3 regions of the Noviherbaspirillum cavernae genome follow, and region 3 is predicted to be linked to each of the others. Evidence: predicted binding sites of a transcription regulator. Region 3 holds the regulator's gene; each other region holds the start of a gene.
What was found. Region 3 encodes LexA, which represses DNA repair genes until DNA is damaged. Its sites were predicted from a motif close to ACTGTATNNNNATACAGT; they were not measured.
Positions count from the first base shown of each region.

Region 1: a site for LexA is predicted at 7,181-7,198, ahead of D3870_RS18570 (DUF2471 family protein). Genes of this name have one in related genera too.
Region 2: a site for LexA is predicted at 6,381-6,398, ahead of recA (recombinase RecA). Genes of this name have one in related genera too.

Region 1 covers NZ_QYUN01000003.1:6,348-16,815, reverse strand. The annotation lists gene D3870_RS18605 (hypothetical protein) at 1-418, opposite strand, end outside; partial or broken gene D3870_RS18600 (IS3 family transposase) at 369-962, opposite strand; gene D3870_RS18595 (hypothetical protein) at 1,064-1,264, opposite strand; partial or broken gene hmpA (NO-inducible flavohemoprotein) at 1,415-2,629, shown strand; gene D3870_RS18585 (DUF1622 domain-containing protein) at 2,951-3,343, shown strand; gene D3870_RS22405 (hypothetical protein) at 3,470-3,613, shown strand; gene D3870_RS18580 (arylsulfatase) at 3,662-5,236, shown strand; gene pncB (nicotinate phosphoribosyltransferase) at 5,618-6,808, opposite strand; gene D3870_RS18570 (DUF2471 family protein) at 6,838-7,155, opposite strand; gene D3870_RS18565 (DUF2760 domain-containing protein) at 7,467-8,060, shown strand; gene D3870_RS18560 (Hsp70 family protein) at 8,057-9,982, shown strand; gene D3870_RS18555 (Hsp70 family protein) at 9,985-10,468, shown strand, end outside.
Region 2 covers NZ_QYUN01000002.1:712,598-723,065, forward strand. The annotation lists gene D3870_RS03455 (alpha-E domain-containing protein) at 1-129, opposite strand, end outside; gene D3870_RS03460 (circularly permuted type 2 ATP-grasp protein) at 131-1,546, opposite strand; gene D3870_RS03465 (sodium:solute symporter family protein) at 1,663-3,699, opposite strand; gene D3870_RS03470 (DUF4212 domain-containing protein) at 3,689-3,973, opposite strand; gene D3870_RS03475 (sensor histidine kinase) at 3,975-5,540, opposite strand; gene D3870_RS03480 (response regulator) at 5,549-6,250, opposite strand; gene recA (recombinase RecA) at 6,483-7,526, shown strand; gene recX (recombination regulator RecX) at 7,617-8,072, shown strand; gene D3870_RS03495 (DUF2889 domain-containing protein) at 8,384-8,965, shown strand; gene sucC (ADP-forming succinate--CoA ligase subunit beta) at 9,009-10,175, shown strand; gene sucD (succinate--CoA ligase subunit alpha) at 10,193-10,468, shown strand, end outside.
Region 3 covers NZ_QYUN01000002.1:2,331,985-2,342,452, reverse strand. The annotation lists gene D3870_RS10900 (DEAD/DEAH box helicase) at 1-455, opposite strand, end outside; gene D3870_RS10895 (inositol monophosphatase family protein) at 621-1,406, opposite strand; gene D3870_RS10890 (RNA methyltransferase) at 1,537-2,295, shown strand; gene lexA (transcriptional repressor LexA) at 2,413-3,075, opposite strand; gene rpsF (30S ribosomal protein S6) at 3,313-3,681, shown strand; gene priB (primosomal replication protein N) at 3,710-4,012, shown strand; gene rpsR (30S ribosomal protein S18) at 4,028-4,312, shown strand; gene rplI (50S ribosomal protein L9) at 4,338-4,790, shown strand; gene D3870_RS10860 (DHA2 family efflux MFS transporter permease subunit) at 5,270-6,838, opposite strand; gene D3870_RS10855 (HlyD/EmrA/EmrK family protein) at 6,848-8,050, opposite strand; gene D3870_RS10850 (efflux transporter outer membrane subunit) at 8,072-9,550, opposite strand; gene D3870_RS10845 (MarR family winged helix-turn-helix transcriptional regulator) at 9,583-10,026, opposite strand; gene D3870_RS10840 (replicative DNA helicase) at 10,189-10,468, shown strand, end outside.

The sequences.
Region 1 (10,468 bases), on a different contig from region 3:
GGCCAACGACTATCATTGCCCCAAAATAAATCTGATGCGAAACAATGTGTTCAGTCTTGTTCATGGCTGCACGTTTGAGGAATGGCATCCACTCTGTAAAAAAGTGAGCAACTGCCGCGCCGCCTTTTGTATCGTCCAGTAGTTCTGCAGCGATATGCACAATGACAGATAGGGCCGCAAAAATGATGACGGCCCACTTAAACGCTAGAGTTGATTTCTCTCCTGCTCCACGCCTTTGATGATTTATGGAAGAAGCGTCTTCCTTCTGTTTCATATCGCTCACACTGCTCTTTCCAGATTGCGTTCGATTCTGCATGCAAGGAACGGGGGGCAGGTCTTGCCTTTTGCCTGATGCGAGCTTAACCGGTTCAAATTTCCCGTCCACCACGATTTGAATCGCCCCCAGTATCCTGGACACGAGCGAGTTTCTCGAAGTACTGCTTCTCGTAGTCTACCGGCGAAAGCCGGTTGTTGTAACCGTGACGACGTTTTGGGTTGTAGAACATCTCGATGCAGTCGAACACGTCCCGTCGAACTTCGTCCCAGCTGTTGCAGATTTTGCGCCGGATGCGCTCGCGCTTGAGCAACTGGAAGAAGCTCTCCGCGACCGCATTATCATGGTGGTTCCCACGCCGGCTCATACTGGCTTTCAGCTTGTGCGCCTTGAGGAAATCCTGCCAGTCATAACTACTGAACTGGCTGCCCTGATCCGAATGCACGATGACCGTTTCCGTTGGCTGTCTTCTCCACACTGTCATGAGCAAGGCATTCAATGCCAGCTCACGATCCATGTGCGGCTGCATCGACCAGTCGACGACCTGACGAGAAAAAAAATCGATCGCTGCAGCCAGGAACAGCCGACCTTCATGCGTACGAATGTACGTAATATCGGTTCCCAAAACGCGGTTCGGCTGGGCGACATCGAATTGCTGCTGCAAATGGATCGGTGCCATTACGGAAGGCAGCCTGCTTGCCACTTCGGCGACCGGATGGCCTCGTTCGGTGACTTCACCTTCTAACTCTCATCGTAGTGGACGGGACATTTGAACCGGTCAAGCTCGCATCAGGCAAAAGGCAAGACCTGACCCCGCGCTCGACCGCTTTGCCGCGTCCCGCGCAGCGTTTGCGCCACTTCCACCACGCCCTTGCCGTGACCGCATTCCAGTACGGCAAGCGTGCGCCGATACAAGCGCACATCGTGCGTATGCTGCAGTGTTTCCGAAAGCCGTCGTTGCTCCGCCACAGTCAAGCTTGTTCCTGTCATGGCAACTTCCTCCTGCCGAAGTCCATGAAGTCAGTTTGGGTCAAAGAACTTCTGTCAACCTGCTTAGACTTGACATTGATCAAAGCGACGAGGTAGGCCGCCGTCTAGCCTTCCCGCTTTGGCGCCCTCCGCACCGAGCAAAGGAGACCGACTATGTTGACCCAGAAGACGAAGGACATCGTGAAGGCCACGGCACCGGTTCTGGCCGAACACGGCTACGACATCATCAAGTGCTTCTATAAACGCATGCTCGAAGCACATCCCGAATTGAAGAACGTGTTCAACATGGCCCATCAGGAACAGGGCCAGCAGCAGCAGGCGCTGGCACGGGCGGTCTACGCCTATGCGGAGAATATCGAGGACCCGAGCAGCCTGATGGCCGTGCTGAATAACATCGCCAACAAGCATGCGAGTCTCGGCGTCAAACCGGAACAGTACCCCATTGTTGGGGAACACCTGCTGGCCGCCATCAAGGAAGTGTTGGGCGACGCCGCAACCGACGACATCATTTCGGCCTGGGCGCAAGCCTATGGAAATCTGGCCGATGTCCTGATGGGCATGGAGAGCGAGCTATACGAGCGTTCTGCGGAACAACCGGGTGGCTGGAAAGGATGGCGCACCTTTGTTGTTCGCGAGAAGCGCCCCGAGAGCGACGTGATCACGTCATTCATTCTTGAACCGGTCGATGGCGGCCCTGTGCTGAACTTCGAACCCGGTCAATACACCAGCGTTGCGGTCGATGTGCCTGCACTCGGTTTGCAGCAGATTCGCCAGTACAGTCTGTCGGACATGCCAAACGGGCGCAGCTATCGCATTTCCGTCAAACGTGAAGGTGGCGGGACGCAGCCACCGGGCTATGTGTCGAACCTGCTGCACGATCACATCAATGTCGGGGATCAGGTCAGGCTGGCTGCGCCGTATGGCAGCTTCCATATCGATGTGAACGCCAGGACACCCATTGTCCTGATCAGCGGCGGCGTTGGGCTGACCCCGATGGTCAGCATGCTCAAGATGGTGTTGCAGGCCCCGCCGAGGCAAGTGGTCTTTGTTCATGGGGCACGCAATGGTTCGGTACACGCGATGCGCGACCGGCTGCGCGAGGCGGCGAAAACCTATGAAAACTTTGACCTCTTTGTGTTCTATGATCAGCCGCTGCCTGAAGATGTCCGGGGACGGGACTATGACTATCCGGGCCTGGTCGATGTGAAGCAGATCGAGAAATCCATCCTGCTGCCTGACGCCGACTACTACATCTGCGGTCCGATTCCGTTCATGCGAATGCAGCATGATGCACTGAAGAGTCTCGGCATCCATGAGGCACGTATTCATTACGAAGTGTTCGGCCCGGATCTATTTGCCGAATAGCAGGAAGCCGGTGGGAAGCGCTCGGATTGCGGGACCGGGGTCAGCGGGGTCCGTAGTTCATAGACGCGATCGGCGCGCCCGATTCCAACACGCATCGTAGTGGACGAGACATTTGAACAGGTCAAGCTCGCATCAGGCACGACCTGACCCTATGTTCCCAAGTTTCTTCCCATCCCACCCGCCAAGTTGGCCTAAGGTCCAATAGCGTTTTTCACTCCGAGCCGTAACATAAAACAGACATCTGGATTTAGCGTCGATTGCGGCTCGTGATCAAACGAGCCGTTTTGGTATCTCATCCGATAACCATGTGACGGACGACGAGTGGAAGATTTCGTACATCAAGCCGCGGCTTTCATCTCGCTTTGCCTCGGCGCAATCGCGTTGGTGCTCATTGCTTTTGGTGCCATCGAAGCGTTGATTGCCATTGTTGGCACCGTGGTGAATAAAGATGTGTCAGGCGCCCGGTTGCGCGAGGTGTTCATCAAGTTTGCCCGTTGGCTGATTGCGGCACTGACTTTTCAGCTCGGCACGGATATCGTCGACACACTGGTGGCGCCGACCTGGGACGATCTTGGCAAGCTTGCCACGGTGGCGGTGATTCGAACTTTCCTTACGTATTTTCTGGACCGCGATCTGGATAAATACATGGAACGTCGCATGCCGCCTGTTGAAGCCGGGACGCATGATCGAAGTTTGCGAGAGCAAAAATATTGAGTGCCTATGGAGAATGTCGTGTCGAACAGTGCCGGATCGACGGCCGTCGCCGAAGCCAAATCGTACGTTTCCGAGCAATTGGCAAACGAGCGCACTTATCTGGCGTAGTTGCGCACGGCGATTTCGATGATCAGTTTCGGCATCACCATCAACCGCTTCAGCATTTACCTGATCCAGTCGAAGTTGCTCACCGAGCTAGCAATTGATCTCATCAGTGGAATTGTCATCGTGCTGGGAGCAACGGGGTTGTATTGGTTATTCCGCCGGTGATCGTGCAGTGATCTTTTACCGCAGCACTATTGTCCAATTGGAGGAAGCATGGCAACGCAAAACAAGCAAGCGCAAGGAAAGCCGAACATTGTTGTCATCTTCGGCGACGACATCGGCATGTGGAATGTGGGTGCCTATACCAACAGCATGATGGGACGCACGCCGAATATCGATCGCATCGCCGAAGAAGGCATCCTGTTTACCGATCATTACGGTCAGCCGAGTTGCACGGCGGGACGCGCCGCGTTCATCATGGGGCAAATGCCGGTACGTACCGGCATGACCACCATCGGCATTCCTGGTTCGACACGGGGTATTCAAAAGGTCGATCCGACTTTGGCCGAGGTGTTGAAGACGCAAGGTTATGCGACGGCGCAGTTCGGCAAGAACCATCTTGGCGACCGCAATGAATTTCTGCCGACCGTGCATGGCTTCGACGAATGGTTCGGCAATCTGTATCACTTGAATGCGGAAGAAGAACCGGAAGAGCTCGATTATCCGGGACAGAAAAATCCGGAGTATCTGAAGACCTATGGCCCGCGCGGCGTGTTGCACACCTGGGCCACGGACGAGGACGATCCCTCGGAAGATCCGAAGTTCGGCCGTGTCGGCAAGCAGAAAATCGAAGACACCGGCAAGCTCACGCGCGAACGGATGAAGACCTTCGACTCGGAAGTACTGACGGAAACGCTGACGTGGATGGACAAGGTCGGCAAGGGCGACGCGCCGTTCTTCGTCTGGTTCAACTCGACGGCGATCCATATCTGGTCACACCCGCAACCCAGGTATGTGCAGATGGCCGTGGACGAAGGGCGCGCGGAAGAAGACGTGGTGCGCGCCAAGATGATCGAGCACGACGAGCATGTCGGTGCCATTCTGAAGAAACTGGACGATCTCGGCATCGCTGACAACACCATCGTGATTTACACCACGGATAACGGCAACGAATTAATGATGTGGCCCGATGGCGGCTATGCGCCGTTCCGCGGCGAGAAGGGCACCACGTGGGAAGGCGGCGTGCGTGTGCCTTGTCTGGCACGCTGGCCAGACAAGATTCCGGCCGGGAGCAAGTCCAATGAAATCCAGGCGCACGAGGATCTGTACGCATCGCTGGCTGCCGCCGCAGGCTTGCCCGACTTGAAGGAAAAGCTTATCGAAGGCGTCAAGATGGGCGACACGACCTACAAGGTGCATCTCGACGGCTACAACAACATCGATCACTGGACCGGAGAGTCGAAGAAGTCCGCACGCCGCGAATATTTCTACTACGACGAAACCGATCTGATGGCGGTGCGCGTGGATCACTGGAAGATGCATATCGGCGTGAAGAAAGAGGGCAGCTGGTGGAATGAAAAGGCGTACCCAAGCGTGCCCTACGTCTTCAACTTGTGGATGGACCCGATGGAAAAGATGGACCCGGAGTCGCACGAGTGGGGTTACGTCGGTCGCAAGTTCTTCGCCTCCAAGCTATGGGCACCGACGGCCGCCGGGCCTTTCCTTGCCGCACACTTAAAAAGCATGCAAGAGTTCCCGCCGTCACAGGGTGCCGACACCTTGAGCATGAAGAAGGCCATCGAAAACGCAATGAGCAAAATGACCAATCCCCACGGAAGCAGCAATTGACGTACCGTTTATCCATGCCCGCTACATACGGGCATGGGAAACGCAACGCATGGGAATCAACAGGAGTCGACATGGGCAAAGCTATTTTGATTGTTCTCACTATGCTGGCCGGGTGTTCCAGCGCTCCCCAGCTTGAAGAGAACCGCGACCTTCGCACACAGCGCAATCTTTGTGCGGCGATGTACTCCGCCGTCCCATCCCAACTAAGCGCGTGCTATGACAAGCTTTAAGCACATCGCGTCGTCTTTGCGGTTGGCGCACGCACGTGCTTGTTAAAGGAACGAGGTCAGGACTTGCCTTTTGCCTGATGCAAGCTTACTTAACCCGTTCAAATGTCCCTTCCACTACGATGCGTGTTGGGATCAGACACGCCGAGCGCGCCTATGAATTCCGGACCCCGAACACCTGCCGCAGATACGCCAGAAACGTCTCGTCCGTGCACAGCATCTTGCCGGGAGAATCGGACAGTTTCGCCACAGGCTGGCCGTTGCAGCGCGTGAGTTTCATCACGATGTTCAGGGGCGCGATGCCGGTGTCGTTGGTGAGGTTGGTGCCGATGCCGAAGCCGGTCAGCGTGCGGTCGGCGAAATGGCGGTACAGGCGGAACGCGGTAGCAAAATCCAGTCCGTCGGAAAACACCAGCCGCTTGGTCATCGGATCGATCCGCAGGCGCGCGTAGTGCGCGAGCGCCTTTTCGCCCCATACCACCGGGTCGCCGGAATCGTGGCGCAGGCCGTCGAACAGCTTGGCGAAATAGAGGTCGAAGTCGGCGAGGAAGGCGTCCATGCCGACCACGTCGGTCAGCGCGGTGCCGAGGTCGCCGCGATATTCCTGCACCCAGGCTTCCAGCGCGGCCTTCTGGAAATCGCGCAGGCGCACGCCGAAGGCCTGGAAGGATTGCAGATACTCATGCGCCATCGTGCCCATCGGCACCAGATCGAATTTCCTCGCGAGATAGACGTTGGAGGTGCCCTTGAAGTAGTGCGGCACCCTGGATTTCAGCGTGCGCACGAGTTCGTCGTGCCAGGCGCCGGAGTGCCTGCGGCGCAGGCCGAAGTCGGAGAAATCGAAGGGGCTGCGCCGGGGCGGTTCCTTGCCGAAAGCGTCGAGCGCGTCGATCTTGGCCTGCAGGCGGCGGCGCGCTTCGTCGAGCGTGCCGGCGGTCGTCAGCCGCCGGAAGTAGAGTTCGTTGACGATGTAGAGCACGAAGATCTCGAAGGCCATGACATGCACCTGCGGCCCGAGCGCGCGGATCGCCAGCGTGTCGCCCTGCGCCTCGACCTCGATGAAGCGGCGCTGGAAGCGGAAGATCGAGAGGAAATCGACGAAGTCACTCTTGATGAAGCGCAGGCTGCGCAGGTAGTCGAGTTCGTCTTCGCGAAAGCGCATCGCGCACAGCGCGTCGATTTCGCGACTGACGTCGGCGGCCAGTTCGGCAAGCGGAAAGGCGGGTGTGTTGCGGCAGACAAAGCTGTATTCGGCGTGCGCACCGGGATTGCTGTGCAGCAGCGCCTGCCACATGGTGAATTTGTAGAGGTCGTTTTCCAGCAGACTGCGAACGACGGGTTCCATGCGTGATCCTTGCGTTCGCTGGCGCGTCGCTAATGGGAGGTGTGGTAGGCGTGCTGTATCAGGGTAAGTGCGACCGGCAGCTCGTCGTGGGTTTCCAGGTCGGCCGGCTCGTCCACGCGCGGCACGTAGCCCCAGCGCGAGGAGCGCACCATGCGGATGTATTCCACGTCGAGATCGCGCGATTGCATCAGCATGTCGAGCGCCTCGCTCTCGATTTGATGCACGAGCCGCCACGTCAGCACGTCGCCGGCGGTACGGTGGCGCTCGACGATCGTGTTCACGGCGAGCGCGAGCCGTTCCTTCACGGCGTGCAGTTTGTAGAGCTTGTATCCGTCGAAGCCTTTCATCGAAATTCTCTTTTTACAACGATTTACTGTATGGTTGTACAGTATAAATGAAAACAAAATCGTGAAGCTTGGAAAGCGTCAAAAGTCGTGTTGATGTACTTCGAATCTTGTTCGTGCGTCATTTTTTCTTTGCGTGACGACAAGTCAAATTCGCAAGATATTGCCGTCAATACATCTTTTTGACGGCCTGCGCGCCAGCGTTGTCAATACGGCCACGAACCAATGTTCCTGAATCCCGGTCAGAAAATGAGCCGGCCAGCATCGCTGCGCGGACCACCACAGGAGCAGACAATGAACCACAGGAGCAGACAATGAACAATTCCAGGCCCGATCCGAACCATGAAACGCCCTCCTTCCTGCGCCGCATCGGGCTGGCGTTCGGCGCATTCTTCGGCACCTTGTCGAGCGGCGAATTCGCCGCCGGCGTCGAGCGCTTGCGCCGTGCGGAGGAAGCGCCGCCCGCTGCATCATCGCAAGCGCCAGCGCCAGTGCCGCCGCAAGCGCCGCCATCGGTATTGAAGGAGGCTTCGCCCGACGCCGCGCTTCAACTGCTCGGCCTGTTGCAGCGCGACGGCCGCCTGATCGATTTCACGCAGGAGAATCTGACCAGCTATTCCGATGCGGACATCGGCGCGGCGGCGCGGCTGGTGCATGACGGCTGCCGCAAGGTGCTGCAGGAACACTTCAGCATCGCGCCGGTGCGGCAGGAAAGCGAGGGCAGCCGCATCACGCTCAACGATGGCTTCGACGCCGCCGCCATCCGCCTGACCGGCAATGTCGCCGGCAAGCCGCCGTTTCACGGCAGCATCAGCCATCGCGGCTGGCGCGTGACCGAGGTGCGTCTGCCGAAGCTGGTCGAGAGCCACGACGCGTCCGTGTTGGCGCCGGCCGAGGTGGAACTGTGAGCGGGCGGCGGTTTTCCATCGGCGTCGATCTGGGCACGACGCATTGCGCGCTGGCGTATGTCGATACTGCCGGCAACGACGACGAGGCGGCCAGCCATGGCGTGCATGGCGTGCATGGCGTGCATGGCGTGCATGGCGTGCATGGCGTGCATGGCGTGCATGGCGTGCATGGCGTGCATGGCGTGCTCACAGTGCCGCAATTGTCGGCACCGGGCGAAATCGCGGTGCAGGCACTGTTGCCTTCCTTCCTGTATCTGCCGCATGCGGATGAATTCGCGCCGGGCGAATTGAGTTTGCCGTGGGGCAGCGGGCAGCATCACATCGTCGGCGACCTGGCGCGCAGCCGCGGCGCGACCACGCCGATCCGGCTGGTGTCGAGCGCGAAAAGCTGGCTCTGCCATCCCGGTGTGGACCGGCGGGCGGCGATCCTGCCAAGCGACGCGCCGCCGGATGTGTCGCGCGTGTCGCCGCTCGACGCCTCGGTGCGCTACCTGACGCACCTGCGCGATGCGTGGGACCACGCGTATCCGGACGCGCCCTTTCGCGCACAGGACATCACGGTGACGATTCCCGCCTCGTTCGATCCGGCGGCGCGCGAGCTGACGGCGGAAGCGGCGCGCGCCGCCGGTTTCGACTCGCTCACGCTGCTGGAGGAACCGCAGGCCGCGCTGTACAACTGGATCCTGAGCAGCGAGGGCGGCTGGCGCAAGGAAGCGAAACCGGGCGACATCATCCTCGTGATCGACGTCGGCGGCGGCACCAGCGACTTTTCGCTGATCGCGGTGGTGGAGCGCGAGGGCAATCTGGAGCTGCACCGCGTCGCGGTCGGCGACCACATCCTGCTGGGCGGCGACAACATGGACCTGACGCTGGCGCACGTGGTGGCGCGCAAGCTCGCCGCCGCCGGCACCCAGCTCGATCCGTGGCAGATGCGCGCGCTGACCTATGCCTGCCGCGCGGCGAAGGAGAGCCTGCTGTCGGCATCCGAAATGCAGGCCATGCCCATCGTCGTGCCGAGTCGCGGTTCCAAACTGATCGGCGGTTCGATCCGCACCGAGCTGACGCGCGAGGAAGTCACGGCGACGATCCTGGAAGGTTTCTTCCCGCAGGTGGAAGCATCGGCGCGGCCCGCCGTGCGGCCGCGCGCCGGTCTCACGCAACTGGGTCTGCCGTTCGCGCAGGATGCCGCGATCACGCGCCACCTCGCCGGCTTTCTCGGACGGCAGGTGAGCGCCATCGCGGAGCTGGAGGGCTTCGGCGGCCAGGCCGATCCGGGCGCGAGCTTTCTGCATCCGACCGCCGTGCTGTTCAACGGCGGCATCTTCAAATCGACCATCCTCGCCGACCGCACGCTGGCCACGCTGAACCGCTGGCTTACCGCCGAGGGCGCGCAGCCGGCGCGCATGCTGGCGGGCGCCGACCTCGACCTGGCGGTGGCGCGCGGCGCGTCGTACTACGGCCATGTGCGGCGCGGCAAGGGCGTGCGCATACGCGGCGGCACCGCCAGCGCCTATTACGTCGCGGTGGAGTCGGCCATGCCGGCCATCCCCGGCATCGAGCCACCGATCCAGGCGCTGTGTGTCGCGCCCTTCGGCATGGAGGAAGGCACCGAGGCGGAATTGCAGGCGCAGGAGTTCGGGCTCGTGGTGGGCGAGCCGGTGCACTTCCGCTTCTTCGGCTCGACCGTGCGGCGTCAGGATCAGATCGGCACGATGCTGGAATCGTGGCAGGCGGATGAATTGCAGGAGCTGGATGAAATCCAGGCGACCCTGCCGGCCGAAGGGAGACAGGCGGGCGAAGTGGTGCAGGTGCAATTGCACGCGCGCGTAACGGAAGCCGGCACGCTGGAATTGTCGGCCGTGCCGCGCACCGGACATGAACGCTGGAAGGTGGAATTCAACGTGCGCGGCCAGGCCGGATAGCAATGAAGCGCTACGCGGTCGGCATCGATCTCGGCACCACCAATACGGTGGTCGCCTATGCCGACGCCAGGGCCAGCGACGGTGCCGACGCCGGCAGCGACGAGGTTCGCCTGTTCGAGATCGAGCAACTGGTGGCGCTCGGCGAGGTCAAGGCAGCGCCGCTGCTGCCCTCGCTGCGCTATCACCCTGCATCCGGCGAGCTGGTCAGCGACGATTTGCGGCTGCCGTGGAGCGCGGGCGGCGACACTGAGAATGTCGTGATCGGTCGGCTGGCGCGCAAGCTCGGTGCTCAGGTGCCGGGCCGGTTGGTGGCGAGCGCGAAAAGCTGGCTCTCGCATGCCGCCGTCGATCGGCTCGCGCCCATTCTGCCGTGGGGCGCGGCGGACGATGTGGCGAAGATTTCGCCGGTCGATGCCAGCGCGAGCTATCTCGCGCATGTGCGCGCGGCGTGGAACATGCATTTTCCGCACGCGCCGCTGGAACTGC
Region 2 (10,468 bases), 1.6 Mb from region 3:
TTCCGCCGCATGCGCCGATTGCGGCAGCAGGGCGGTTTGCACGTTGACGTCGAGCATGCGTGCGGTGTTTTCGGCGCGTTCGGTGTAGCGGGCCATCCAGTACAGATGATCGGCAGTGCGACTGAGCATATTATTTCTCCAATACCCAAGTGTCCTTGGTACCGCCACCCTGAGACGAATTGACCACCAGCGAGCCTTCCGTCAACGCCACGCGCGTCAGGCCGCCGGGTACCATCGAAACGGTTTTGCCGGAAAGCACGAAAGGCCGCAAGTCGATATGGCGCGGTGCGATGCCCGCCTCGACATAGGTGGGGCAGGCCGACAAGGCGAGCGTCGGCTGCGCGATGTAGCCGTCGGGTTTGGCAAGCAGCCGCTGCCGGAAGCTCTCGATTTCATCCTTCGTCGCAGCCGGGCCGATCAGCATGCCGTAGCCGCCCGCACCGTGCACTTCCTTGACCACGAGTTCCGGCAGGTGCGCCAGCGTGTATTCGAGGTCTTCCTTGCGGCGGCATACCCAGGTCGGCACGTTGTTGAGTATCGGCTGCTCCGACAGATAGAAGCGGATCATGTCCGGCACGTAGGGATAGATCGACTTGTCGTCCGCGACGCCGGTGCCGATCGCATTGGCCAGCGTGACACGGCCGGCGCGGTAGACGGACAGCAGGCCCGGCACACCCAGCGAAGAGTCCGGACGAAACGCCAGCGGATCGAGAAAGTCGTCATCGATGCGCCGGTAGATCACGTCGACGCGCTTCGGCCCGCGCGTGGTGCGCATGTACACCGCATTGTCGTTGACGAACAGGTCCTTGCCCTCGACCAGTTCGATGCCCATTTGCTGTGCGAGAAATGCGTGCTCGAAGTACGCGGAGTTGTACATGCCCGGCGTCATCACCACCACGGTCGGATCGGTCACGCCCATCGGTGCGACCGAACGGAGATTGTCGAGCAGCATGTCCGGATAATGCGCGACCGGCGCGATCTTGTAGCGCGCAAAGAGTTCGGGGAACAGCCGCATCATCATCTTGCGGTTTTCGAGCATGTAGGACACGCCGGATGGGACGCGCAGGTTGTCTTCCAGCACATAGAACTCGCCCTGACCGGCCCGCACGATATCGATGCCGGCGATGTGGGCATAGATATCCGAGGCGACGGTGATGCCCTGCATCTCCGGGCGGTATTGCGCGTTCTTGAAAATCTGTTCCGCCGGCACGACACCGGCCTTCACGATGTTCTGCTCATGGTAGATGTCGTGAATGAACATGTTCAGCGCCTTCACCCGCTGCACGAGGCCGGCCTCCAGTTGCGCCCACTCCGCAGCGGGAATGATGCGGGAAATGATGTCGAACGGGATCAGACGTTCGGTGCCCGCATCGCTGCCGTACACGGCGAACGTGATGCCGACGCGGCGGAAGATCAGGTCGGCTTCCATCCGCTTGCGCGCGATCGTTTCGGGCGATTGTTCGGACAGCCACGCTTCGAACTCGCGATAGTGTTCGCGCACGAACGTCGCTCCATCCGAGTACATCTCATCGAAAAAATTGGACATGGCGTTGTTCCGTCGTTGGTGTGAGGCGTTGATGTGGCGTATCAAGAAGCATGCCAAAGCATGTCTGACGGCAAGCTCCATGCATTGTCATGCCGTCGGATATTCCGTCTGCCGCGCTACGGCGCGCGTATATGATCCACCAGCGCATGGCAGCGCGCGTCCGGTGCCGGCGTCAGCAGGCTGACCACCACCATCGCCAGCATGCCCGCCGGTACGCCGAACACGCCGGCCGACACCGGCGCGATGTTGAACCACTGCCCGCTTGCCGATCCGCCGAGCGTCGGATGCGTATGCACCATGTAATACAGGCAGACCACGAGCCCCGTGATCATGCCGGCAATTGCACCTTGTTGATTCGCGCGTTTCCAGAAAATGCCCAATACCAGTGCAGGGAACAGGATGGACGAGGCGAGCGAAAACGCCGTTCCCACCATGGACAGGATGTTGCCGGGTTTGAGCGAGGCGGCGTAGGCCGCCACCATTGCGACCACCAGCAGCAGCAGTTTCGAAATCGTGACCCGTTTCTGCGAGGACGCCGCCGGGTTGATAACCTTGTAGTACGTGTCATGCGACAGTGCGTTGGAGATTGCCAGCAGCAGACCGTCCGCGGTGGAGAGCGCGGCCGCCAGTCCGCCGGCCGCAACCAGTCCGGAAATCACGTATGGCAGTCCGGCGATTTCCGGCGTCGCCAGCACGACCATGTCGCCGTCGAGCACGATCTCCGCGAGTTGCACGATGCCGTCTCTGTTGATGTCGGTGATGCTGACCAGCGGATGGACCTTGTCGATGCTCGCCCAGTACGCGACCCACGACGGCAGCTTCGAGAAATCCATCCCGACCAGCGATGTGTAGATATCGTATTTCACCATGACGGCCAGCGCCGGGATGGAGGTATAGATCAACATGATGAAGAACAGGGTCCAGAAAACCGACAACCGCGTTTCATGCACCGACGGCGTGGTATAGAAGCGCGCCAGGATGTGCGGCAGCGCGGCGGTCCCCATCATCAGGCACAGGATCAGCGCGAGAAAATTGTTGCGCTTGATGTCGGATGCGGCCTCGTCCTTGCCGGGAAACGGCGTCGTGTGCGCAACGATCGGTTCGGTGTGCGCGAGATTGGCGGCTCTGGCCTCGGTCCATCTGCGTCGGGCTTCTTCCGCATCCTTGGGATAGTTCGAGAGTTCGCGTGCTGCCGCCTTGATTTCGATGAGCGAGGAGTTGCTTTTCCTCAGCTTGTCGAGATGACGCTGCGCTTCGACCCGGCCCTGTCCCCATGATGCGGGCAGGGCCTTCAGCTTCGCTTCGTATTCCTCGGCGCGGCGCTTGAAAACCGCGCGCACCTCCTGTTCTTTCGGATCGGCGTTGAGCGCCTGTTCCCTGTCGCTCAACTTGCTCAAGACCGATCCGTATGCCACCTGCGGAACAGGCACATTCGTGTGTTTCATCGACAGCCAGACGACCGGGATCAGGTAGGCGATCAGGATGATGATGTACTGCGCGATCTGGGTCCATGTGATGGCGCGCATTCCGCCAAGGAAGGAACACACCAGAATGCTTGCAAGCCCGAGGAAGATGCCGACGGAAAAATCGATGCCGGTAAAGCGCGAAGTGATCAGGCCCACGCCGTAGATTTGCGCGACCACGTAAGTGAAGGAAATGATGATCGTTGCCAGCGCCGCGAAAATGCGCACCACATTGCCGCCGTAGCGCCCCACGTAGCGGGCCGCGAGAAAATCCGGAATGGTGTACTGGCCGAACTTGCGCAGGTACGGCGCGATCAGCAAAGCCGCCAGGCAGTAGCCGCCGGTCCATCCCATGATGTAGGCAAGGCCGTCGAAACCGTACAGATACAAGCCGCCCGCAAGGCTGATGAAACTCGCCGCCGAGATCCAGTCCGCCGCCGTCGCCATGCCATTGAAAATGGCGGGGACGCGCCGCCCCGCGACATAGTATTCCGACACGTCGGAAGTGCGGCTGATGATGCCGATGCCGGCATACAGGACGATGGTCGAGAAGATGAAGATGTAGCCGATCCAGACGCGCGGGAATCCCTCCTTCTCCAGAATCGCAATGGACAGCAGAAAGAGGATGAAACCCATCGTGTAGCAGGCGTAATAGCGCCACAGCTGTTGCGCAAATGCCCTATTTGCCATCGGCGTCCTCGCCTTCAAGCAGGCGGTCGAGCTTCGACATGCGCCATGTGTACAAGCCGATGATCGCGATATAGACAAGGATGATGCCCTGGGCCGCCATGTAGTAGGAGAACGACCAGCCGAACAGTTGGATGCCGGATAGTGCGCGCGCGTACCAGGCGACGCCGAACGTCACGACGAACCAGACGCACAGCAGGATGGAGGTAAGACGTCGGGTGCGCTTCCAGTGCTGGACGCGGTCGAGTTTGATGGTTTTTCCGGATTCCAGGCGCATATCAACCGATGTCATCGATGAAGGCGTGACGTTGCTCCATGTGCAGCGTCACGCGGAACAGACTGCCGGGCAGTTTCGGATCGTGGCTGCGCGGATTGCTGAAGATGTCGACCTCCGCGCCATGCTGCTGCGCGATCTCGCGCACGATGGACAGGCCGAGGCCGCTGCCTTCGACATTGCTGCCGAGGATGCGGTAGAACCGTTCGAATACATGCGCGCGCTCGGCAGGCGAAATTCCCGGTCCGGTATCTTCGACCTCCAGTATTGCGAGGCCTTCGTTTTCGTTGGCGCGCACCCTGACCGTGACGCTGCCGCCGGACGGCGTATACCGCAAGGCATTGTCGATCAGGTTGCTCAGGAGTTCGCGCAGCATGATGGCATTGCCGAACAGCATGATCGGATGTCCAGGCTGCTCGAAACCGAGGTCGATCCGATGGGTGAAGGAGGCTTGCACCCAATCCTGCACCACATCGCGCGCGATCGCGGACAGCTCGATCCGCACGAAGGGATTGGACTGCGGCGTCTGGTTTTCCGCACGCGCCAGCGCGAGCAACTGGTTGACCAGGCGCGTCGCCGATTCCGAACTCTTGGACAGCTGTTCGAGCGAGCGATGGATCTCATGCTGATTGGTTTCGCGCAGCGCCAGTTCCGATTGCATGCGCATGCCCGCCAGCGGCGTCTTCATTTGATGGGCGGCGTCGGCGATGAAGCGCTTCTGCAACTGAATGGTCTGCGACAGCCGTTCCAGCATGTCGTTGAGCGAACGCACGAGCGGCGAGATTTCCTCGGGTACCTGGCCGGAATCGATCGGACTCAAGTCATCCGGCCGCCGTTCGCGGATGCGCTGCTGCAGTTCCGTCAGCGGCGACAGTCCGCGCGTCAAGGCAAACCACACCAGCGTCAGGGCAATCGGCAGGATGATGAATTGCGGCAGGATCACCCCCTTGATGATTTCATTGGCCAGTTGCACCCGCTTGTCCAGCGTTTCCCCGACCTGGACGAGCGCCAGATTCTGCTCCATCGCCTGATGCGCGCTGTGCGACGGTCGCAAATCGACATAGACATACGCAATCCGCACGTCGGTTCCCCGCATCGACTCGTTGCGAAACTGCACCGATCCCGGGTATGCCTTTTCCTCTTCGGTGGGCGGGGGCGGCACGTCGCGATCGCCGTCGATATACTCGCCGCGCGGCCCGCTGATCTGGAAATAGACATTGTCCACATCATCGGCGCGCAAGATGTCGCGCGACGAACTCCCCAGCGGCGCGACCACCTTGCCGTTGACTTCCTTCACCTGCTGCGCGAGTACCGTGACATTGTCGTCGAGCGCACGGTCGAAAGGATGATTGGCGATCGATTTCGCCACAAGGTAAGTGATCGCAATGCTCATCGGCCACAGCAGCAGCAACGGTACCAGCATCCAGTCGAGGATTTCGCCGAACAGCGAGCGTTGAATGCGCTCCTGGGGCTGGGTCGCGATCGGCTCGGCCGACGCGGATCGCGCAGTCGATTCAGGCGCAGGAGGGGCGGAGGGAGCGCCCGCATCCATGTGATGTGGATCGCTCATGGTTCGGTTCAATTCGTGGAAGGGGTGCCGTGTGCATTCGCATCCGAATACCTTTCCAGGCAATAGCCCAGACCGCGCACGGTCGCGATGCGCACGCCATCGACCTCGATCTTCTTGCGCAGCCGATGCACATACACCTCGATGGCATTGTTGCTGACTTCCTCGCCCCACTCGCACAAGTGATCCACCAGCTGTTCCTTGGAAACCAGACGCCCGGTGCGCTGCAACAGCACTTCCAGCAATCCCAGCTCGCGTGCGGAAAGTTCCAGCATCTGATCATGCATGTACGCAATGCGGCCGACCTGATCGTAAGAGAGCGGGCCGTGCTTGATTGCGGTCGGCCCGCCGCCGACGCCGCGCCGCGTCAGCGCCCTGACGCGCGCCTCCAGCTCGGACAAGGCAAACGGCTTGGCCATGTAGTCGTCCGCGCCGAGGTCAAGTCCTTTCACCCGCTGTTCGATCGAATCCACCGCGGTCAGGATCAGCACCGGCAAGTGCGAGTTGCGGGCGCGCAGGCGGCGCAGCACCTCAAGCCCCGGCATCTTGGGCAGCCCCAGATCCAGGATCAGCAAATCGAAATCCTGCGTCGACAGCGCCGAATCGGCTTCCACGCCATTCTTCACACAATCGATCGCGTAGCCGGATTGACGCAAGGAACGGGTCAGTCCGTCGGCCAGAACGCTATCGTCTTCGGCAAGCAAAATACGCATGTTGGTACACGGCAAATCAGGTTCAAGGGGCCGAAGGAGTTTCCCAATGGCGGCAAACAGTCAATTTACTACTCTGTCTGCATATTAATAAACTTTTTTCATTAGTTGAAAAACAGCGCTTGCATAAATCACTGGTTTTTTATACAGTACTGACTATGGCGTCGATTTGACGTTCAGCAGTTTGAAAATCAGTTCCACAGATCCTTTCATCCAACCGCCGAAAGAACACACCATGGACGACAAGAAATCCGCACTCAATCCGGACAAGAGCAAGGCGCTCGCTGCCGCACTGGCACAGATCGAAAAGCAGTTTGGCAAGGGTTCCGTGATGCGCATGGCCGACGGTGCCGTGGCAGAAGAAGTGCAGGTCGTTTCGACCGGTTCGCTCGGTCTGGACATCGCCTTGGGTGTTGGCGGACTGCCGCGCGGACGCGTCGTCGAAATTTACGGACCGGAATCGTCGGGCAAGACCACCCTGACGCTGCAAGCGATTGCCGAAATGCAAAAGCTCGGTGGTACCTGCGCCTTCATCGATGCCGAGCATGCGCTTGACACCGTGTACGCGCAAAAACTCGGCGTCAACCTGTCAGATCTGCTGATTTCGCAACCGGACACCGGCGAACAGGCGCTGGAAATCACCGATGCGCTGGTGCGCTCGGGCAGTGTTGACATGGTTGTCATCGACTCGGTCGCCGCCTTGACGCCGCGCGCCGAAATCGAAGGCGACATGGGCGATTCCCTGCCAGGTCTGCAAGCCCGCCTGATGTCACAGGCACTGCGCAAGCTCACCGGCAGCATCAATCGCACCAACACACTGGTCATCTTCATCAACCAGATCCGCATGAAAATCGGCGTCATGTTCGGCAACCCGGAAACGACTACCGGCGGCAACGCGTTGAAATTCTATGCATCCGTCCGCCTCGATATCCGCCGTACCGGCTCCATCAAGTCCGGCGACGAGGTGATCGGCAACGAAACCAAGGTCAAGGTTGTCAAAAACAAGGTCGCCCCGCCGTTCAAGGAAGCGCATTTCGACATCCTTTATGGAGAAGGTACATCGCGCGAAGGCGAGATTCTCGACCTCGGTTCGGATGCGAAAATCGTCGAAAAATCCGGCGCGTGGTACAGCTACAACGGCGAGCGTGTCGGCCAAGGCAAGGACAACGCCCGCAACTACCTGAAAGAGCATCCGGAACTTGCACGCGAAATCGAAAACAAGGTGCGCGCATCGCTCGGTGTGCGCGAACTGGCTCCGCTTGCCAAGGAAGAAGAGTGACCTTCTGAACACATTCCAGAAAATGCGGACGTACTGATTCGTGCTGTACCGATTACTTCACGTGAGAAGGGCTCGTGCTTTCAGAACACCATGGCAAAAATGCAAATGAGTCTGAAGGCGCGAGCCCTGAAGTATTTGTCATCCCGCGAACACAGTCGCCTGGAACTCGCGCGCAAGCTCTCACTTTATGCGCAAGAGCGCGACGATGTGGAGTCCTTGCTCGACTGGCTGGAAAATTCGAGGTTTTTGTCCGAGTCCCGCTTTTCGGAATCGATGGTGAATCGTCGCGCTGCCCGATTCGGCAACAGCCGGATCATGTCCGAACTGCAGAGTCACGGTATCGACTCCGACGTGCTGGAAGGCATCAAGGCAGACCTGAGCCAGACTGAAGTCGCGCGAGCGCGCGAAGTCTGGGATAGAAAATTCGGCCATCCTCCCGAGGACGCTTCAGAGCGAGCCAGGCAGATGCGGTTTCTCCAGCAGCGCGGGTTTTCAATGAGCGCAATTCGAGCCGCGATACGTGAAATCGGTCACGCTGACGAATAGCGATTCGATTTTCTTTTTCACTCTCGTCAGGATGACGTGCCTCTTGCGTCGATGCCATTCAAGCCTTCGAATTGGATTTGCCCCCGCGCATGCGATTTTTCTTCAGGCAACAAACTTGTCCGGTCGTATGTTTTTTTGATGCGACACTATTTATTGTCAGCCACGCAAAAATTTCAAGACGACTATCCAATCTTGAGCTGTGCTACACTTCCGGGGTTTTTTGCAGCGCCGCATGAGCGGCTGTTGTCGTAGAAGCTGCGGCAGCGACACGCAATGCGGCATTATCTTGCCAGTTCTACTGGCACCTCATCATGCCCTTATCTCCGTCGATTTCCCGCCGTGCGCTCAAGCACACACGCGCCATTCACGTCGAAGCATTCGTGCGCGACGATGGATTGTGGGATATCGACGCTCATATCACCGACATCAAAACCCGCGCTGCAAACCTCGCTTCCGGCGTTCGACCGGCCGGTACTCCGGTGCACGATCTCTGGCTGCGTTTGACAATCGACCTCGAGTTGACCATTGTGGATGCCGAAGCCGTCTCGGATGCAGTTCCCTATCCGGATTATTGCGACACGATCGGCCCGGCCTACCGGAGGCTGATCGGCTTGAACCTGTTGAAGGGTTTTCGCAATGGCGTCAAGGAACGATTGTCCGGAATTCAGGGATGCACGCATTTGACCGAACTATTGCAAGTGTTGCCGACTGCTGCCATACAAGCATTCGCCGGTGATGTGCTCGATACGCGTGACGGTGCGGGTGCCGACGAGCAAACTCATAAACCATTTCAACTCGACCGTTGCCATGCCTTGCGCTCGGACGGCGCTGCGGTTGCGAAGTATTACCCCCGCTGGGCGATCAATGCCCAGCCCAAAGTCCAATCCACTTGATTAACCTTTATTTTTTTCAATAAGCGTCTGAAGGGAAGCTCGCATGAAAATCCATGAGTATCAGGGCAAAGAAATCCTCCGCAAGTTCGGAGTGACGGTTCCGCGCGGCATTCCGTGCCTTTCCGTTGAAGAAGCGGTCAAGGCGGCCGAAACCCTTGGCGGTCCGGTATGGGTCGTCAAGGCGCAAATCCACGCCGGTGGCCGTGGCAAGGGCGGCGGCGTGAAAGTCGCCAAGTCGCTCGACCAGGTCAAGGAATACGCCGACGCCATCATGGGTATGCAGCTGGTCACGCACCAGACCGGCCCGGAAGGCCAGAAGGTACGCCGCCTGCTGATCGAAGAAGGCGCGGACATCAAGAAGGAACTGTACGTCTCGATGGTGACCGATCGCGTCAGCCAGCGCGTCGTGCTGATGGCCTCCAGCGAAGGCGGCATGGACATCGAAGAAGTCGCGGAAAAGCACCCGGAGCTGATTCACAATGTCGTAATTGATCCGGCCACCGGCCTGACCGACGCCGACGCTGATGCAGTTGCAGCCAAGATCGGCGTGCCGGCCGCCTCCATCGCTGACGCCCGCAAGCAATTGCAAGGCTTGTACAAAGCCTACTGGGAAACAGACTGCTCGCTGGCCGAAATCAACCCGCTGATCCTGACTGGCGACGGCAAGGTGATCGCGCTCGACGCCAAGTTCAACTTCGACTCCAACGCGCTGTACCGTCATCCTGAAATCGTCGCGATGCGCGATCTGGACGAAGAAGATCCGGCCGAAGTCGAAGCCTCCAAGTTCGACCTCGCCTACATCTCCCTCGACGGCAACATCGGCTGCCTGGTGAACGGTGCCGGTCTGGCGATGGCCACGATGGATACCATCAAGCTGTTCGGCGGCGAACCTGCCAACTTCCTCGACGTCGGCGGCGGCGCCACCACCGAGAAAGTGACCGAAGCCTTCAAGCTCATGCTGCGCAACCCCGGCCTGAAAGCCATCCTGGTCAACATCTTCGGCGGCATCATGCGTTGCGACGTCATCGCCGAAGGCGTGATCGCCGCATCCAAGGCCGTGTCCCTGAGCGTGCCGCTGGTCGTGCGCATGAAAGGCACCAACGAAGACCTCGGCAAGAAGATGCTGGCCGATTCCGGCCTGCCGATCATCTCGGCTGACACGATGGAAGAAGCTGCGCAAAAGGTCGTCGCTGCGGCCAACGCTAAATAATCGCACGAGGAAGAAATATGTCGATCCTGATCAATAAAGACACCAAAGTCATTACACAAGGCATCACCGGCAAGACCGGGCAATTCCATACTCGCGGCTGCCGCGATTACGCCAATGGCAAGAACGCCTTCGTCGCAGGCGTGAATCCGAAGAAGGCGGGCGAGGATTTCGAAGGCATCCCGATTTTCGCGAATGTCAAGGAAGCGAAAGACCAGACCGGCGCAACCGTCTCGGTTATCTATGTACCGCCGGCAGGCGCTGCTGCAGCGATCTGGGAAGCCGTCGAAGCCGAA
Region 3 (10,468 bases):
TCAATTCTGGTGAGATCGACGGTGCCTTGCTGCATGTGATCGAGCAGGCGGCCCGGGGTGGCGACCAGAATATCGACGCCGTGCTTCAGCAGCTTGATCTGCGGATTGAAGCCGACGCCGCCGAAGACAACTGCGGAGGTCAGTTTCAGGTACTTGCCATAAACGCGCACACTTTCTTCGACCTGGGCGGCTAGTTCGCGCGTCGGGGTCAGGATGAGTGCACGTATCGGCCGGCTTGCTCCTGCCGTGGCGGCAGTGCGCGCTGCAAGTCGATGCAGAATCGGGAGGGTGAAGCCGGCGGTCTTGCCGGTACCGGTTTGCGCTCCGGCGAGCAGATCGCCGCCCGCCAATACTGCAGGAATGGCTTGGGTTTGAATCGGGGTGGGAGTGGTGTATCCCTGTTCGCGAACAGCGCGAACGATTTCTTCGGCAAGGCCGAGGCTGTTAAAAGGCATGAATAATCAATCGAAAAATATTCGCCCGCCGTTATCGAGGGCGTGAGCCGCGGGCAGGCGAATGTGCACTCGGAAAATTACCGAAAGGTGCGGTTGAGAGGTTGGTGTGTAAAGTCGCGCGTGCAATGACGGCATTGCACGTTGCTACGCAATACGTGTCGTTGCTTATTTTGCAAATGGCGCAAGCAGCGCCACCATCTGGGCAAAGATTTTCGGCGATCCCGCGATGACATCGCCCTTGTACAGATAGTCCGATTCGCCGGCGAAGGTTCCCATGATGCCGCCGGCTTCGGTGATGAGAAGCGAGCCTGCCGCCATGTCCCACGGTTGCAGACCTTTTTCGAAGAAACCGTCCAGGCGACCGGCGGCGACGTAGGCGAGATCAAGTGCTGCAGCACCCGGACGGCGCAGGCCTGCGGTTCTCTCCGTCATGACGCGGAACATTTGCAGGTATTCCTCCAGCCCTTCCATGTCGCGAAACGGAAAGCCGGTGCCGACGAGCGCATCTGCCACCTTGTCGCGGCGTCCTACCCGAATGCGCTTATCATTCAGGTATGCACCGGCCCCCTTGGTAGCGGTGAACAAGTCATTGCGGGTGGGGTCGTACACGACCGCTTGTGTGATCTGGCCGCGCTGCTGCAGTGCGATCGATACGCAGTATTGTGGAAATCCGTGGATGAAATTGGTCGTGCCGTCGAGCGGATCGATGATCCAGACGTTTTCGTTTTCATCATGCAGGTTGGCGGATGGGCCCGATTCCTCGGCCAGGATTGCATGATCGGGATAGGCGTTTTTCAGAATCTCGATGATGGCCATTTCGGCGGCCTGATCGACTTCGGTGACAAAATCGTTATGGCGCTTCTGGGTGACCTTCACGCGTTCGATGTCGAACGAAGCACGATTGATGATCGAGGCGGCGCGACGAGCTGCCTTCACCGCCGTGTTGAGCATGGGATGCATGAAAATTCCGTTAAAATCGCGGCACCGTTGCGTACCGCACGGAACCACATGAGATGAATTAATGAGCGATGCGGCAGGTCTGGCCGAACAGTCAGTTTGCCGCGCAATGACGCTATTTTAAATGAACCAGTCGCAATCCAGTATTTCTCTTTTCAAACGCCTGCGTTTCGTGCTGATTGAAACAAGCCATCCGGGCAACATTGGCGCGGTCGCGCGTGCGATGAAAACCATGGGGTTTTCCGAACTCGTACTGGTCAATCCGCGCTTTCCAGATGTGTTGGGACATGCCGAAGCGATTGCCTTTGCGAGCGGTGCACAAGATATCTTGAATTCGGCACGCATCGTTGGATCTGTCGACGATGCGCTCGCCGGGTGCAACTATGCGGCAGCCTTGACGGCAAGACTGCGCGAATTCTCGCCGCCGGTACTGGCACCGCGCGCCTTGGCGATGCAACTTGCCGCTGCACCGAACCTGAATGCAGCCTTGATTTTCGGAAATGAACGTTACGGCTTGGCCAATGACGTCGTTGAAAAATGTAATGTCCTGATCAACATCCCCGCGAATCCCGACTATTCATCGCTCAATCTTGCACAAGCGGTTCAAGTGCTGGCGTATGAATGCCGGGTGGCTGCCGCGGGCGACGTCGTGCCGGTGTCGCCAATCGGATTTCAAGGAGAGATGGCAGAAATGGCACAGATCGACGGCATGTATGCGCATGTGGAGCAGGCGCTGGTGGTGATTGAATTTTTGGATCCTGCGAATCCGAAAAAATTGATGCCTAGACTTAAACGGCTGTTCTCACGAACGCAATTGGAAACCGAGGAAGTGAATATCCTGAGAGGGATTGCAACGCAGATATTGCGCAAATGCCATCGATAGCCAGTTGCTAGTGCCCGCAATTGGATTGGATGATATTCCGTCCGGACATTGTTTTGATCGTTCGTCAAATGTGGTCCGACAACGCACGAGAAGTTGTCACGTGCGTCCTTCCGTGCATCAGCCCCAGGCGCGCAACAAACCAACCGCCAATCCTTCCAGTGCAAAACCGTCACGTTCCTCTTCCACGCGAATGGGCTCGAAGTCCGGATTTTCCGGTAAAAGTTCAATGAGCGATCCCGTTTTCTTGAATCGCTTTACCGTGACGTCATCGCCAATGCGTGCGACAACGATTTGCCCGTTCTTTGCCGAATCGATTTTCTTGACTGCAAGCAAATCTCCATCAAGGATGCCGACATCTCGCATCGACAATCCACGCACCTTGAGCAGGTAATCCGGCTTGGCCGAAAACAGGGAGGGATCAACGTTGTATGTCGTTTCGATATGCTCCTGAGCGAGGATCGGCGAGCCCGCAGCCACACGGCCAACCAGCGGCAGACTCAACTGCATCAGATGCGGATGGGGGAGGGCCATCTGCGTGCCAACCCGGCTCGGTACATCCCCCGATGCCATGTCTCGCAATCGGATCCCGCGCGAAGTACCTGGGGAAATCTCGATCGCTCCTTTTCTTGCCAATGCCTGCAAATGTTCCTCCGCTGCGTTTGCCGACCGGAAGCCGAGTTCGGCAGCGATTTCGGCTCGGGTTGGGGGGAAACCGGTGTTATCGATTGCTTCCCTGATTAGGCGGAGAATTTGTTCCTGGCGGGCTGTGAGTTTGATCATGGCTGCTTGTTTGATGGGCAAGAATGGCTGGTCATAAAGACAGTCTGTATTTTTATACAGTATTCGTATTATTGCAAGCGGCTGGCAGCAAATACTGCGCGGTGATATGCATGTCGGGTAAGGCTTTGAAACAATTGAATTTTCGCTGTTTTCAGGTTATCATTTTCGGCTTTCCTCTTCCCACACTCGTCTTGACGCCGAGGTGGGCAATTTGTTATCCGTCCATAAGGAGATTACATGCGTCATTATGAAATCGTGTTTATCGTGCATCCCGACCAGAGCGAGCAAGTTCCGGCGATGATCGAGCGTTACAAGGGCATCGTCACCGCGCGCGGTGGCAATATGCACCGTGTCGAAGACTGGGGTCGTCGCCAGATGGCTTACATGATCCAGAAACTGGCCAAGGCGCACTATGTGTGCCTGAATATCGAATGCGACAGCGAAACTCTCGCCGAAATCGAAACCGGCTTCAAGTTCAATGATGCCGTTTTGCGCCATCTCACCGTGAAGATGAAGAAGGCGGAAACAGCGCCGTCGCCGATGATGAAGGCTGTGCAGAAGGAAGATGCCGCCAAGAGTCAGCGTACCGAGGCAGCTGCCGCGTAATTTTGCGACGCATTAGCGACGAAGGAGCGTGAATCAGCTGAAGTTTGTTGCCTGCATTGCCGAGCGCGACGCGTTGCGCTACACCCCGGCAGGCATCCCGATCGTGTCGGCAAAGTTGCTGCACAGTTCGGAGCAAGTGGAAGCAGGTGTGTCCCGGTTGGTTGAATTTGAAGTCGCTGCGGTTGCCGCAGGCGAAATTTCAGGAAGATTCAATCAGGCTGAATTGGGTTCGACATGCTGGTTCACAGGATTCCTGGCACGCAAGAATCGCAACAGCAAAAGCCTCGTGTTCCACGTTACGGATTTCGAGGCATATTCACCAGATCACTAGATACAGGAGCCAAAAATGGCATTCGGTAAAAAATTCGACAAGAGCAAACTCAAGCAAAGACGTCAACAGCAAAATCCGCTGTTCAAGCGCAAGAAATTCTGCCGCTTCACCGCAGCACACGTTGCGCAGGTTGACTACAAGGACATCGACACCCTGAAGGACTTCGTTCAGGAAAATGGCAAGATCATGCCGGCACGCCTGACCGGCACCAAGGCAATCTATCAGCGTCAAGTCGACACCGCGATCAAGCGCGCACGCTACCTCGCGTTGCTGCCGTACACCGATCTGCACAACGCGTAATTGACGGCGGAAATAGGAGAAAAACATGCAAGTCATTCTGTTGGAAAAAGTCGTTAATCTCGGCAATCTTGGTGAAGTCGTGAAGGTCAAGGATGGTTACGCCCGTAACTTCCTGATCCCGCAACGCAAGGCGCGCCGCGCTACCGCAGCGGCTGTGGCCGAATTCGAAGCGAAGCGCGCAGAACTCGAAAAGGCTGCGGCCGAGAAGCTGGGTGCGGCACAGGCTCAAGGCGAAAAACTGAGCGGCCAGACTGTGAAGATCGGTCAAAAAGCTGGTGTTGACGGCCGTCTGTTCGGTTCTGTCACGAACTTCGATATCGCTGTTGCGCTGACCAAGCAAGGCTTCCCGGTTGAGAAGGCCCAGGTCCGCATGCCGCAAGGCCCGTTGAAGATTGTTGGCGATCACGCTGTTTCCGTTGCTCTGCATACGGACGTCGTGGTGGATGTCACGGTTGCGGTGTTCGGCGAGCAGGCGTAACAAGTAGTAATAATCAGTTGCATGAAAAAAGCCGGGTTCGCCCGGCTTTTTTCATGCGCGTGCGAAAGTTCGCATTCGTGGTGAAGTGGGCGCTCGGCACGCAAGCCGAGGCGAGTCCTGCATGGGAGGGTTTCTCCAGCAGGGGAGTTGGCGCTAACGTTGCAGGCTCGTCCGGTGCGGGCACGTGTGCGCTTGCAAAAATTGGCGGGGATTCGGACGGCATGGGGCAGGGGCTTCGCGAGGCATGCGCCGCGTCTGCGGGACAGGATTGCCTTGCATGGCAATGCTTCATTCGTTTACTGAGTTCTGTCCGATTTGCGAGCTACGGTGCATTCTGCAAGGACGCACCGTTAAGGAGCTGCGCGGCGATGCCATGCGAAACTTATGGCTCTTTCCGCGCCGCCTGCATTCACTATCCCGCTTGCGTTCGGAATGCGCGTGCAAGCTGTGACTATTCCATTCATGCAAACGGACTTGCTCTAATGTCCGGATGCAGCCGCACCTTTCTTCGGTTTGGTCAGCCAGACCAGTCCCGTCAGCGCAAAGAACGCAAAGCCGCAGTAGACGAAAAATTCGTTGGTGGCGAGCATGTAACTCTGTGCATTGAGCATGCGCTCGACGACTGCGTAAGTCTGTTGCATCGACAGGCCGCTGGCGCGGAGGGTATTGAGGTAATCGTTGCTGGCCGGTGAGTACTGCGTGATGTTTTCGGCAAGGCGTGCATGGTGACTGGTGGCGAGATGTTCCCACGCGGTGATGCTGATTGCGGTACCCATCGCGGCTCCCAGGGTGCGCAGAAAATTGGACAGTCCGGATGCTGCTGCCATCCGATCCGGCGTGATGTTGGACAGCATCAAGGATTGCACCGGCATGAAGAAGCAGGCCATTCCTATCCCTTGCACCAGACGCGGATTGACGATATCCCAGAAGCCGACTTCCAGTGAAAGCAGGCTGTTCCACAATGACACGCCGCCCATCACGATGAATGAGAAGGTTGCCAGCGCACGCAGGTTCAGGCTGGCGATATTCCTGCCGATCAGCGGTGAGAGTATCAGCGTGAAGATGCCGACCGGCGCCATCGCCATGCCAGCCTGTGCCGACGTGTATCCCATCACCGCTTGCAGCCACAAGGGGAAGATCACGACCGAGCCGAAATATGTCATGAAGCCGACCGACAGCAGGATCACGCCATAGCGGAAATTGATGTCCTTGAAGAGTTGCAGATCGACGACGGGCTGGCGCGAGGTCAAGACCCAGGCGATGAAAAAGGTGAGCGCGACTGCGGCGATCACGCCCAGCGAAACGATCAAAGGTGAGGCGAACCAGTCATGATCCTTGCCGATTTCCAGCATCAATTGCAGGCTGCCGATGCCGACCACCATCAGCGCGAGGCCGGTGATGTCGAGCGGAATCTTTTCGGTGACGGAATCGCGCTTGCGCATCAGTGTCCAGATCGTGATGGCACCGAACAAGCCGATCGGGATATTGATCAGGAAAATCCAGGACCAATGATAGTTGTCACTGATATAGCCGCCCAGGAGCGGGCCGCAGATCGGCGCGAGGATGACGGTCATCGCCCATAGACCCAGAGCCGCGCCGCGCTTCTCGGGCGGAAAATTGCGCACCAACAGTGTCTGCGATAGAGGCACCATCGGCCCCGACACCAGGCCTTGCAGCAGGCGACATATCACCAGCATCGGCAGGTTGACCGAGAATGCGGCCAGCGCCGACATCAGCGTGAACGCGAGCACCGATACCACGAACAGCTTCACTTCGCCGACCCGCCGCGCAAGCCATCCGGTCAGCGGCACCGCGATGGCGGCGGCAACCGAATAGGCGCTGATGATCCAGGTGCCCTGGCTGGTCGAGACGCCGAGCGAGCCTGCGATGGTGGGTATCGACACGTTGGCGATCGTGATATCCAGGATCTCCATGAAGGTCGACAAGGCCGCCGCGACGGTAAGCAGGAACAGCGCGGGGCCCTTGAGCGGTGCCGGCGTTTGCGGCGCCACCGCCGGGTGGCTGTCGTTTGCGGCTTGGGCTTGCATCCGGATCTCTTATTTCAGGTTGGCGGCGATGATGGCGTCGATGCGCATCTTTGCCTTTGCATCGTTTTCGTCGGCGGCGGCAGAGTGCGCCGCCAGCGTCGCGGCGTGGCTTCCACCAGCGCCGACGGGGGCACCAGTCTGGTCGTGCATATCCACCCTGGCGGTCATCGACAGGCCGACGCGCAGCGGATGCTCCGCAAGTTGCTTGGGATTGAGCGCGATCCGCACCGGTACGCGCTGCACGACCTTGATCCAGTTGCCGGTGGCGTTTTGCGCCGGCAGCAGCGCGAACGCGGAACCGGTGCCTGCGGCCAGACCGATGACCTTGCCGTGGTACTCGACCTTGCTGCCGTACAGATCGGAAACCAGGGTCACAGGCTGGCCGATGCGCATGTCGCGCAACTGCGATTCCTTGAAGTTGGCATCGACCCACACCTGGTCGAGCGGCACGATGGCCATGAGAGGTGCGCCGGGATTGATGCGCTGTCCGACCTGCACGCTGCGCTTGGCGATCTCGCCGCCAACCGGTGCGTAGAGGGTGGAGCGCGATTGCGTCAGTATCACTTCCTGCAGACGGGCGGCGGCGCGCTGGACGTTGGGATGCCTGGCGACGGTGGTGCCTTCGGTCAATGCGCGACCCGATGCCAATTGTTCGGTCGCGGCGGCGACGGCGGCTTTGGCTGCCGTGACGGCAATCTCGGCATGGCGGATTTCTTCGCCCGAGACGGCACCGGAGCCGATCAGGGTTTTGCGCCGGGAGAGGTCGTCCTGCGCGCGCACCAGTTCCGTCTCGCGCAATGCGAGATTGGCACCGGCTTGCGCCTGCGAAGCGTACAGCGTGCGCACTTCACGCACTGTTTGCGCCAATTGCGCTTCTGCCTGTGCGACTGCCACATCGGCATCCGCCATGTCGAGGCTGATCAGGCGTTGGCCGGCCTTCACCACGTCCGTGTCGTCGACATGGATTTTCGCGACCGTGCCGGTGACTTGCGGTGTTACCTGGATCACGTTGCCTTGCACATAGGCGTTCTCGGTTTCTTCCGAAAAGCGCGCGACGACGGTCCAGTACACACCATATGCGATGCCGGCGAGAATGAAGAGCGCTGCGATCGTGAGCAGAATCTTCTTGCGTTGCGGCGATCCGGAGGCGGACTTGATCGGGGTCGGGGCGCTGGCGTGCGTATTGGCAGCGGCATTGGTCATTGTGGCCATGATTTCTCCATGAATCCGGGTTTAGTGTTGTGTCTTGCCGCTTGTGTGCGCAGGCTGTGCGTCATTGAAGCCGCCGCCGAGTGTGCGCACCAGTGCGACTTGCACGTCGTGACGCTTGGCTTTGATATCGACCGCCGCGCGGCGCTGAAGCAGCAGCTGGGTCTCCACTGTCAGCACGGTGAGGTAGGGCGAGAGCCCGGCGCGATAGCGCAGCATGGCAAGCCGGTGGGCTTCCTCGGCAGACGCCAGCGCGTCGCGCACCGCATCCTCTTCGCGCGATAGCGAGGCCGCCCGCGTCAGTTGTTCTGCCACTTCCTGTGCTGCCGTGACGATGGACTGGTTATATTGCGTGATCGCGCCATCGAGGTCCGCCGTCTTGATCGCATAGTTGGCGCGCAAGCGCCCGCCGTCGAATACCGGCAAATGGATCGCCGGGCCGAAACTGCTCATCAGGCTGCCCGCCGACAGCAGCTTGTCGAGGCCGACGGACTGGAATCCGGCCAGCGCGTTCAGGCTGATGTTCGGGTAAAACTGCGCCTTGGCGGCATCGGCGTCGCCCGTCGCGGCGGCAATGCGGGCGCGTTGCGCAGCCAGTTCCGGGCGGCGCGCCAGCAGGTCCAGTTGCAGATTCTTCGGGACGAAGAATGGCGCGCTGCCAAGCGCCGGACGGCCGATCTGTTGCGCAGCATTCGGCATGTCACCCGCCAGCGCCGCGAGTTGCAGGCGCGTGATGTCGATTTGCATTGCGATCTGCGTCAGATCCGCCCGCAACGCGGCTTCATTCGTTTCGTTCTGTTTGAGTTCCACGCGGGTATCGAGCCCGTTGGCGACGCGCTGAGTGGTCAGCTTGCGAATGGCTTCGCGCTGTTTCTGCGTTGCCAGCAGCACGTCCTGCAGTTCGAAATGCGCCGCCAGTTGAACATAGGCGCGGGCAATCGAGGTGGCGAGCGCGAGTTGCGCCGCATCGCGGTCGAAACCGGCGGCCTTCACCTGCGCTTCGGCGGTGCGGATCAGGGCGTCGTTCTTGCCCCAGAAATCCAGGTCGTAGCCGAAGTTCAGTGCCGCCAGCCCCTGGCTCACCCATTCGCCGCCGGTGCCGAGAGGCGGCCTGGGAACCATATGGTTTTCCGACTGGCGTCCGTACGTGGCTTCGGCGGTGGCATTCAATTGCGGCGCGGTCGCCGCCTGGTTCAGGGAAACCGCGGCCTGTGCGCGTGCGATGCGGGTGCGCGCGGTGGCGAGGCTGGGGCTGTTCTCGATCGCGTGCCGAATCAGCGCGTCCAGTTGCGGGTCGCCATAGACGCTCCACCAGTCTTCTCGCGGCCACGCATCCTGTGTCCGGTCGAGGCCGCCTGGCGTTGAAAGCGCGACAGGGGCGGATGGTATCGCGGCGGGGACAATGCCTTGAAAACTTGCGCATCCTGCAAGCAGCACCGCGACAGCGGTCGTCGGCAGCGAGCACGCCGTGCGGCGCATGCATTTGGTGACGAATGAGCTCATGGTTCTCTGTATTGTTTTATTGAATGGCATGCTCAGGCGTTGGCGATCATGCGCAGCAGGAAGCCCTTGAACTGGGCGATTTCCTCCGGCGAGAATCCGCGCAAATGGTGGTTCAGCGCATTGATGGCGACCTGCGTCATCTGGTCGGCCCGATGCTTGCCTTTTGCTGTCAGTTCGACTTGCACGACGCGCCGGTCGGCGGAGCTGCGGGTGCGTTGCACGAAGCCTTTTTCCTCGAGCCGGTCTAGCGTGCGGGTAATGGCACCGGTATCGGCCATCAGTTCGCGCGCCAGGTCGGCCGCCGTATTGGCCGGGCCGTGCAGCAGCTTCAGGAAAATGCCGAGTTGCGCATGCGTCATGTCGTATTCGGCCAAGGCGCGGTCGATCATGCTGATGAGCTGGTTGCCGACACGTTTCAGCAGAAAGCCGATGCTTTGTTCAGGCGAATAATTCTTCAAAGTGTAGGGTTCGGACATGATTGTGTTGTCTCTAGGAATTATTTAAAATTTAACTGTCTAGTCAGTAATTGTCAAGTCAGTGATATACAATTGCGGGATAGAAAAACCCCAAAAACCCATTCTGAATATTCCCGGCCGTCCAATTCTGTTGCATTGGGTGAGCAGGTTATAATGCGCGCCATGAACAACCGCACCGATCCGCAACTGGACGCACTTCGCATCCCGCCTCACTCGATTGAAGCGGAGCAATCCGTACTGGGGGGCTTGCTGCTGGACAATGCGGCTTGGGACCGCATTGCCGACTTCGTCACCGAAGACGATTTCTATCGGTACGATCACCGCGTGATCTTTCAGCACATCGTCAAGCTGATCAACAACACCAGGCCGGCCGACGTCATCACCGTGTTTGAAGCGCTGTCCAGCACCGGCAAGGCGGAAGAGGTGGGCGGTTTGTCCTATC